One region of the Ruegeria sp. YTSC002 genome, then DNA from elsewhere that is predicted to be linked to it. Evidence: riboswitches for the same ligand, from Rfam matches in the RefSeq annotation. Region 1 holds a riboswitch; each other region holds the start of a gene.
The links. Region 1 has a riboswitch for cobalamin ahead of AC2FFD_RS15065 (CbtB domain-containing protein). Riboswitches for the same ligand answer to the same signal wherever they lie in the genome.
Positions count from the first base shown of each region.

Region 2: it holds a riboswitch for cobalamin, as region 1 does, so the genes downstream of both, AC2FFD_RS05560 (DUF1636 family protein) here and AC2FFD_RS15065 (CbtB domain-containing protein) in region 1, are expected to answer to the same signal.
Region 3: it holds a riboswitch for cobalamin, as region 1 does, so the genes downstream of both, AC2FFD_RS21360 (DUF4198 domain-containing protein) here and AC2FFD_RS15065 (CbtB domain-containing protein) in region 1, are expected to answer to the same signal.

Region 1 is NZ_JBXWML010000008.1:2,940-6,210, forward strand. It holds gene AC2FFD_RS15060 (DUF1636 family protein) at 1,062-1,397, shown strand; cobalamin riboswitch at 1,579-1,794, shown strand; gene AC2FFD_RS15065 (CbtB domain-containing protein) at 1,829-1,999, shown strand; gene AC2FFD_RS15070 (CbtA family protein) at 2,004-2,702, shown strand; gene AC2FFD_RS15075 (hypothetical protein) at 2,767-3,270, shown strand.
Region 2 is NZ_JBXWML010000002.1:81,418-84,688, reverse strand. It holds gene AC2FFD_RS05570 (ABC transporter substrate-binding protein) at 1-326, opposite strand, end outside; gene AC2FFD_RS05565 (ABC transporter ATP-binding protein) at 343-1,116, opposite strand; gene AC2FFD_RS05560 (DUF1636 family protein) at 1,113-1,469, opposite strand; cobalamin riboswitch at 1,567-1,763, opposite strand; gene AC2FFD_RS05555 (D-lyxose/D-mannose family sugar isomerase) at 1,863-2,528, opposite strand; gene AC2FFD_RS05550 (carbohydrate kinase family protein) at 2,545-3,271, opposite strand, start outside.
Region 3 is NZ_JBXWML010000019.1:13,348-16,618, reverse strand. It holds gene AC2FFD_RS21365 (ROK family transcriptional regulator) at 156-1,280, shown strand; cobalamin riboswitch at 1,404-1,602, shown strand; gene AC2FFD_RS21360 (DUF4198 domain-containing protein) at 1,734-2,519, shown strand; gene cbiM (cobalt transporter CbiM) at 2,526-3,137, shown strand; gene AC2FFD_RS21350 (NikL family nickel/cobalt ECF transporter subunit) at 3,134-3,271, shown strand, end outside.

The DNA.
Region 1 (3,271 bases):
GTCCGACTCGTCCATCTGCTTGTGTTTGCACCATTGCGTGTGAACGAATTCGATCCGCGCGCCAGATATCTCGGAGGTGTCGTATTGGCCTACTGTTGGGATTCCGCAAGCCATACACGTAGACAATGGGCGCGTTTCCGCAGCGAAACCTTCCATTTGACCCGCTCAGATTGGAGTATCTCCGTCAAGTAAAGGCCACCGGGTCGAGCGCGTTACGGCGAAGATATCGAACGCCTGATTAGGACGACCATGGAGGCCGTTCATCTACTTTAGGGAAGAACGCAATTATCCCCCAAGGATAAGGGGAAATGCGACGGCTCCGGCACTGCGTCGATGACATTGGAGGAGTTCGAAGACTGGCTGCACCCGGAGATATGCCGTTATCACAACACCCATCACACCGGGTTGCGGCGAGAACCGATGGCGGCATGGGCGATCCTCGGTTGTAGTGACGCAGACAGAAAAGTTGTTAATGCCGAGGCGTTTCGCATCAGCGTACTTCCTTTTGAATGTCGTCGGTTGTCGCTACGCATTCAGTCCCATGATCGGTCGTGGTAACCGAAAGGTAACCATCAAGCACGAACCCCGCTATATGTCCCGGATCTAGACTGTAATTGACGATAGAACGAACCTAGTTACGCGCAACAAGAACCTGTCGCGTCTCGGAATTCGCCTTGGGAGGCGCGGTGCGCGCGGACCTGAAAATAGGCGTGTCATGGCGAGCCGATCCCGGAGGCAATGCTGTTTCAGATTATTGAAGAACAAAGATGTTTCGCGTGAGCTGTTTCCACTTCATCGCCTACCACCTGCTTCAGCTCAGTCTCACGTAGAAACTTAAAAATTTTTTCGTCTGATGGTTGCTTCTTCGCCCTGCCAAATCCCCGTCTCGCACTCGGTGTATTTGCAAAGTTTTCGAGGGCTAGGGCTCATGTGTCCTTCCTGCCTGAGTATGGACTCTTTTCCAGACTTAGAGTCAAAACACGTATTGAAACTGAGCTAACAACCGACCAGCAAATATGAAATCTCAGATGGAAGTTCTCGATCAAGGATCAGCCTGACGCATGTGCCTACCTAACCTCACGCTTTGCAGAACCTGCCGCGACGCGGATTCCACCCTTTATGATCAATTAGCCGCAACGCTGGAGGCATCGGGGGTGCAAGCCGAGTTGCAGCAAGTGGATTGCATGTCCGGTTGTCACCGACCACAGACGTTGGCGGTGCGACAAAGCGGCAAGACCGCCTATCTTTTCGGTGAGGTTACGGTTGTCGATCTTCCGGACATAATGATCTTCATGCGGATGTATGAGGACAGTACTGACGGCGACTTCGCTGACGCCAGGAAGCTAGGTAAGCTACGTTTCAAGGCGATTGCACGTATACCGGCACAAAAAAGATAGCCAACATGCAACTTGCCGACCAAAGCTCCGGTGTCGAGTTTTCAGCTTACAGTTTGTGTTTTTCGACTTAGCCTTCTGCACTGAACGGCTAAAATCTAAACCAAGCCTGCCATTACCTAAGATTGACCGCTGCAGAATACTATGATGTCGCTTTCGTACTTGACGGAACAAAGCACTATGGAACAATAAAGGCTTCTACGGTGTCCAAAGGTGCCTACGCACTGGGACTGAAACGGGAATGAGGACGGTGCACCAAACTACCGCACTGAAGCCTTGACCGCCCCCGCGACTGTGAGCGGCGAGCGGCCTTCCAATACCACTGGCGTAATGGCGCTGGGAAGGGGGAAGTCTGCTGTGACCTGCGAGTCAGGAGACCGGCCGTAGGATGGACACAACATATGCCGTCGGGTGTGACGGCGAGGAGGATTAAAATGACGACAAAAACGATCAAGGCATCCGCCGCTGGCGCATCCTTTCTGCCTGCAGTATTCGCCGTGGTTCTGGGTCTAGGGATCATTACCGTGACTGGCCATGTTCAGGCTTCTGGCCTGCATGACGCGGCTCATGATGTGCGCCACGCAACTGGCTTCCCCTGCCACTAAAACAATGTTCAGTCGTATTCTGACCAGCGGCTTGTTCGCTGGTGCAGCAGCGGGGCTGATTGCCGCCCTTCTGCAGTTGTATTTCGTGCAGCCAGTGCTACTTCACGCCGAGCTCTATGAGGGCGGCGACCTGGTGCATTTTGGCGCTGATCCCGTAACTGCGCATCCCGACCTGCCCGGCATGTTCGCCGAGCCGATGCGCGATGGTCTCAGCATTATCTTCACCATGCTTACCTACACCGGCTATGCGCTAGTCCTGGCGGCGCTGATGTCAGTAGCCGAACGTCAGGGGCATGAGATCAACGGCCGCACCGGCCTGCTTTGGGGTCTTGCGGGCTTTGTCGCCTTCCACTTTGCTCCTGGCTTGTCACTGGCTCCAGAAGTTCCCGGCGTAGCGGCAGCAGATGTGGGAGTGCGTCAGATCTGGTGGACGGTCACCGTTGCCGCAGCCGGCGTAGCCATGTGGCTGATTGCCTTTGGAGGTAACCTGGTAAGCTACCTGATTGCGGCCGTGCTGCTAATGGTACCGCATATTATCGGGGCCCCTGAGCCTGAGAGTTTCTCTGGGCCGGTTCCGACCGAGATCGGGGCGCTTTTTGCTGCCCGGGCCTTCGGCATCGGCATGGCCGCCTGGGCACTCTTAGGCAGTTTCACCGGCCACTTCTGGCAGACAGAAGGCAAGCGCGCAGGCGCTGCAGTCTGATCGCGCTCCTCCATTGCTACCCCGCTGGTTACACCGGCGGGTTTTTTTTATTGAGGATGACAAGATGTCCCGTTCTCTTGCTCTCTTTGCCATCGGACTTGTCTTTGGCGGCGGTGCTGGCTTTGTGATTGCCGCCAGCAGCGGTAGCACCTTTGAGAGCCATGACCATACTGACCCGGCCCAACACGGCGGCAACATGGAGATGGCAGCGCACGACCACTCCGCTGCCACTAATCTGCCTGCCGACAGCGACGCCCCCAGTGTGGCGATCCAGATGATTAAGGATCCTATGGCGGGCTGGAATCTGCGTGTGACACCGCAGAACTTTCGCTTTGCTCCGGAAAATGCCTCCACGGCTGACGTTCCAGGCGAAGGTCACGCGCATGTTTATATCAACGGCGAAAAGCTGGGCCGCCTTTATGCCAATTGGTTACACCTTCCGTCGCTCCCCGATGGCGATGTTGAAGTAAAAGTTTCTCTCAATGGCAACAGCCACAGCCCTCTGATGGTTGAGGGTGTGCCCGTGGAGGCCAAAGTGACCGTGCAGCCTGACGGCGATGACTCCTGAT
Region 2 (3,271 bases), on a different contig from region 1:
CAACCGGCAAAAAACAGATCGGGTTCGACGGCCACAAGGTTTTCAATGGTCGGGTATTTGGGGGCAAGCTCTGGGATATCGCCACGCTGAGCATCAAAATCAGGGCTTGTTTTGTACCAGCCGGTAATTCCGGTAAGCCCCACGATCTTGTCCTGAAGGCCGAGCGCAAAGGCCATATCCGTCATGTTCATGTCATGCACGACCAGACGTTCCGGCGCCGAGTCAAAAGCCAGCGGTTCGCCGCAATTGTCCACGGTGACGCCCTCTGCTGCCGCGCCACCTGCCAAGCCAGCGAAGACGACCACCGGCCAGAGTTTCTGCATCATATGTAAGCTCCTGTTATTATGACAATTTCCGTTTTCGGATATCCAGTGCGGGGATCATGCGGCCTTCGTGCTGAAAGCACAGATAATCCACGCCGAATGTCTCACGTACCCGGTCTGGGGTCAGAACTTCGCCAACAGGCCCGAACCCTGTCAGACGCGTAGCCTTCATCAACGCCACATGGGTGGCGAATTCCGGGATCATGACCAGATCATGGACGATCATGACGACCGTTACCCCCAGATCAGCGACCAGAGACAGCATGTGCCCCTTGGCATCGGGGTCCAGATGGTTGGTTGGCTCGTCCAGAAACAGCAAGGACGGGTTCTGGGCCAACGCGCGCGCGATATGTGCGCGCTGACGTTCTCCGCCGGACAGCTGACCCATCGTTTTGTTGGCAAAATGCGATAGCTCGGTCGTCGTCAGCACCCGTTCAAGATCAGCCTTGTGCTGAGCCACCGAACGTTCGCCCTGAATCGGGATTTGTCCCAGCGCAACGTAGTCTTGCAGGCGCATCCGTCCGTCGGGCATTTCCTGCTGTCCGACCACAGCAATGGAGCGGGCGCGTTGGCGGGCGGACAGGGTACGAAGGCTTTGGCCTTCTATCCAAACATCACCCAAGGCAATCCGTTCAATCCCGCACAGCAGTTTCAATAGAGTGGTCTTACCGGCGCCGTTCGGCCCGGCGATTGCCAGAATTGATCCTTCTTCCAGACGAAAGGATACATCCTGCAACAGGATATCACCATTGAGCGCGTAGTACTCCAGATCCTCGGCAACCAGAAAGCTCATGATGTCCCTCGGGATGGCAAAGCGGGTATTCGCGACAGGGTCTTTGCGAAAAGGGCAGGAGGGCGGTCCGAAGCGCTGGTCCAGCCATCGTCGCTGTCGCCGAACTGGGTCGCGAATTCGACCAGGGCATCCAGGTCGTGTGATGTCTTAATGTCGCCGAACAGGTACTGCGCTTTGCCTGCGGCCTGAAATCCGACGGTCATGGCCCGTTCACAACCTGCCATGCAGGCCACCATTCGGGTTTCAAAACCGTCAGGCAGCTGAGCATCCAGCGCGTCTTGCGCAGCCTCGGCAGACATCGTCCCCTGACATGTTGAACAGATCAGAACGTAGTGATCAGAATAGCAGGTCATTGCCGTCTCCGTCGTTTGCCAGATGCAGACAGAGGGCACATACCCAGATATTACGCAAACGCGCCATCAAGCCTCCTTCGGGGACGCCCCGCCCCGGGTTGGTTACCATGCGATGGCAGGTCTCCTGACTTGCGGGTCAAGGCTCGGCCCACCTTCCCAACCCATACGGGTCAGTGGTGAAGTGGCGTCGCTCTCCGCTTACAGTTGCGGGGGCAGTCACGGACTTGGCACATTCCAGCGCCGCACCGTGTTCCCATTTTCATCCCTTACGGAACCATCCCGCTCAGCTAGTCCGGCTATGCCAGACTTGTCAAGCGGCAGGCGAAAGGGTGGTGGATGGAATTGCAACAGTTGAGCCAGCGATCCTGCTGCGCCAGCCCGGACCGAACGGTGTCAATAGTCTGATACAAGAAGAAAATCCGGATCGGTATCTTCCTCGACCTTCGAAAACCGTGGGATCGGCTCTTCGAACACATTGTCCGTACGGTCGTCATTCACGGTCGATACCTCGCCAATAAGGCAATCGCCGCGCTCGGCCCAGAAAGCGTGCCAGATGCCGGGCATCAAAGTTACGCTTTGCCCCGGCTTCAGCCGCAAGTGTTCTCCGGGTTGCAAGGTTACAGGGCAGGCATCGCTTGGGACCGTCACCGGATTGTCGCGGTCGACGCCACCGTTTGGATCCGACGCATGAATTTCCAGAACGAGGTCGCCGCCGCCCCGGTTGATGATGTCTTCTGCCTTGACGATATGCCGGTGCATCGGAGAAAGCTGATTGTCTTTCGAGATCAACAGTTTTTCCGCATAGAGCATCCCGCGCCCGGATTTCAGATCCTTCGCCTCGCCATTGCGCAGAGTGAACAGAAACAGTCCAAGTTCGTCGAAACGGCCTTGTGCGTAATCGGTTATGTCCCATCCCAACCCGCGGCCGCGGATCGTTTCCGCCAGAGGGCTGCGCATTTTCTCGGGCGACCAATCCGCAAAGGGTGGCAACACGGCACCGAAGGACTGAATGAATGCTTGTGCCTGGGTCTTGATACGGTTGATTTCGGAACGTTTCATCATGCTATCCCGCAGGTCAAAGTTCGTGCGCCCAGGGGGGTTCCGCCCCGGCTCGGGAAACGGTCACGGCCGCCACGTCAGCGCCCAGTTCCATGGCTGCTTGCAGGCTTTCAGCCGTCAATCCGCGCAGACCTGATTTGGTCAGATGCCCTGCACGGCTGAGACCGGTCAGGACGCCGGCGTTGAACGTGTCACCTGCGCCGATCGTGTCGACCACTTCAACGGGCTTCACAGGAACCGAGACTTCGGAACCATCCGCCAGATAGCCGTGCGCCCCGTCGCTGCCACGCGTGACGATGACAACGGAAGGACCCGCCTGCAACAGCACAGACGCCTTCGCGGCTTCGGATTCAGCGCCCGGAATGATCCAGTCCAGGTCCTCGTCTGAAACCTTGACGATATCCGCTTGTGAGATCATGCGGTTCAAACGCGCTCTGAACCGGGTTTGATCCTTGATGAAACCCGGGCGGATATTCGGATCCAGCATCACCGCCCGGTCGGAACCGTGGCGGTCCAGAAGGGCGGCATAGGCATCTGCGCAAGGTTCACAGGCAAGGCTGATTCCGCCGAGATACAGGGCAGAGACAGCAGGAAGCTGATCGGGCATGTCTTCGGGCAGCAACATCCGGCCCGCGGTGTTTTCATCAACAAAGCTGTAAGTCGCGTGCCCTTCCGAGAGCTGCACAAAGGCAAGCGTGGTAGGACGGTCCGAGATGATCACATGTGTCGTGTCCACATGACTG
Region 3 (3,271 bases), on a different contig from region 1:
GAGTCAATAAATAAATCACTCTTAATTATTATTGACAGGGCGGGCGGGCTTTCCCATTCTTCAGCAGGAAAGGGGTGGTCGTGCCGGAAAATTCATCACGGAAAAACTCGATTGGTTCACAGGGGTCAGTGGTGCGCGGAACCAATCAAAGCGGCATGCGGGCCCGCAACGAACGGCTGGTGTTGTCGCTTGTCCGACGTCATCAGGCCCTTGCGAAGTCCGAACTCGCGCGCATGACGGGACTGTCGGCACAAACGGTTTCCGTCATCATGCGTCAATTGGAAAAGGATGGGTTGCTTCTGCGCGGTGAACCGGTCCGCGGGAAAGTCGGGCAACCTTCCGTTCCCATGCGTCTCAACCCGGATGGTGCGTTTTTCTTTGGGCTCAAGGTCGGGCGCCGCAGTACCGAGCTGGTTTTGACTGACTTTGTGGGAAACGTACGGCAACGCAAGCGGCGAACCTATGACTATCCAACGCCGAAAGCCACTTTGGAGTTTTCCACGCAGAGTCTGGGCAAAATGATGTCATCCATGTCGCCCGAGGCCAAAGGCAGGATTGCGGGTCTTGGAATTGCCATGCCTTTCTACCTGTGGGACTGGGCCCAGGCCCTTCAGGTTCCTCAGGAAGAAATGGACCCGTGGCGCGTATCAGACCTGAAGGCTGACCTGGCTGGTCGCCTCGATATGCCGGTTTTTCTGCAAAATGACGCAACGGCGGCTTGTGGTGCGGAACTGGTATTCGGTCCGGCCGATGGACCAAGGGATTTTCTGTACTTCTATATCGGGTTTTTCATTGGCGGCGGTGTGGTTCTCAATGGCGCGATCTTTTCGGGGCGTGGAAACTCGGGGGCGATCGGCCCCCTGCCTGTGCCGGATGGTACGGGCGGTGTCAGGCCGCTTATCGACGTGGCCAGCCTTTATGTGCTCGAGCGTGCGATCACGACAGCAGGGGCGACCTCGCAGTCTTTATGGGAAACGACCGAACGTTGGGATGTGCCAAATGTTCAACTGGAAAACTGGTTGAAACGGACGGCGAGCGGGATTGCCCATGCGATTGTCTCATCCTGTAGCCTGATAGATTTCGAATGCGTGAAGATTGACGGCTGGATGCCGCAGGAAATCAAGGCGAGTTTGGTTGAAATGGTCGAAGACAAACTGTCCAAGCTGAACCTGACCGGTCTTGAGCGCCCCGTGGTGCTGGAAGGGACCGTGGGCCCGGAAGCACGCTCACTGGGTGCGGCAAGCCTGCCGTTGTCGGAAAGGTATCTTTCAGAAGCTTAGGCATGAAATCATCCTGCTGCCTGGGATTTTTCACGAAGTCGATTTACCCGCCCGAACTGCCGAATTCAGCTTTTTTCGACGGCCACGGCACATTTTCGTTGACCGAGGGCTGAGTTGTCTGGCAAGCCGCTCGGCATGTCCGGTTCCGGGGCTTGCTCTGGAATCAATAGGGAATGCGGTGCGGGCTCAGGCCCAATTCCGCAACTGCACCCGCAACTGTAAGCGGCGAGCAGGGCTGAAACGCCACTGGGGTTTGCCCGGGAAGGCCAGTCCAACGCTTTGACCCGCAAGTCAGGATACCTGCCGGACATGTGCCCTCTAATGGGCACTCCTAATCGGCGACGGGATGTGCGTCGGACCAGGATGCCTGAAAGGGTAATTTGGCGTCGAATGTCCTGTGGTCAAAACGAATTTCGCGCCGGGATTGGCGCGACGGGACAAGGACGACTGTTCATGAAAACGCTGCTCAGTGCAGCCGCTGCCGTGATGGCACTTCCTGCCATGGCAAATGCGCATTTCCTTTTGGAATACACCACCGACACCATGATCGAGAAACCGGGTGACGTGCCGGTCAAGCTGATTTTCTGGCATCCGTTCGAAAACGGCCATGTCATGGATCTGGAAAAGCCGCAGGAATTCTATGTGATCCACAACGGTGAAAAGACCGATTTGCTGGATACGCTGGAACCTATCCGGTTCACCGGCGGGCAAAACGAGGGCGCGGCGTTCAAAGGCAGTGTCCCGGTCAAACGGTCGGGTGACTATGTGCTGGTGACGGTTCCTCAGCCTTACTATGAAGAATCCGAAGACATCTATATCCAACAGCTCACCAAAGCCTTCCTGAACCGCAACGAATTACCGACCGACTGGATGAATCCCGTGGGTCTGCCGACCGAGATTGTCCCGCTGAACAAGCCGACCAACATCATCGCGGGTTCAACCTTCACGGGCCGTGTGCTGGCTGATGGTCAGCCGGTTGCGGGGGCCGAGATCGAGATCGAATACATGGCCGCCGAACCCGACATGGACAGCGCGGCCGCTTCTGCACCGAAAGTGTCCCCTATGCCGGGTGGTGCGGTGGTCGCCATATCTGACGACAACGGGTATTTTTCGTTCGGCGTTCCAAAAGCCGGCTACTGGGGTTTCGCAGCACTTGGATCCGGTCCGGCAACCGAACATGAGGGCAAAGAACTCAGCCAGGATGCGGTGATCTGGATTCGCGCCTGGGATCTGGAGTAACCCCGAATGCACATCGTCGACGGAGCCCTTTCCAACCCGGTTGTTGTTGGCGGCGCCATAGCGGCCGCGGGTGGGATCGCCATGGGTCTCAGGTCTCTGGATCTTGATCGCATCCCCACTGCCGGTGTGTTGTCAGCCAGTTTCTTCGTAGCATCGTTGATCCACGTACCCATTGGTCCGTCGTCGGTCCATTTGATCCTCAACGGCATGGCCGGGCTGCTGCTTGGTTGGGCCGCATTCCCGGCTTTGTTCGTCGGGCTTTTGTTACAGGCGGTCTTTTTCGGCTTTGGCGGGTTGACGGTGCTGGGGATCAACACCGTCAATATCGCCCTGCCCGCGGTGGTGGCCGGAATGCTGTTCGGTCGTCTGATCGCGCGCGGGACACCTTTGCATGGTGCGATTTGGGGTGGTGTCGGCGGCGCATTTGCAATTGCGGCGACAACCGGCATGGTCGCGATTTCCCTGGCGCTGTCGGGGGATGAGTTCCTGCCCGCTGCCAAGCTTGTTTTCTTCGCCCATATTCCAGTCATGGCCATCGAGGCGATTTTGACCGGGTTCGCCGTCTTGTTGGCGCGCAAGGTCAAGCCCGAACTGTTTTTCAGAGGAGCAACCACATGAAGCATCTGGTTGTCATACTGGCTGTGTGCTGTGCGCCCGTGCCTGCCTTGGCGCACAAGGTCATAGCCGGCGTTTTCGAGTCGGGAGACGTGATCGAGGGCGAGATCGGCTTTTCCAACGGTGATATGGCAAGC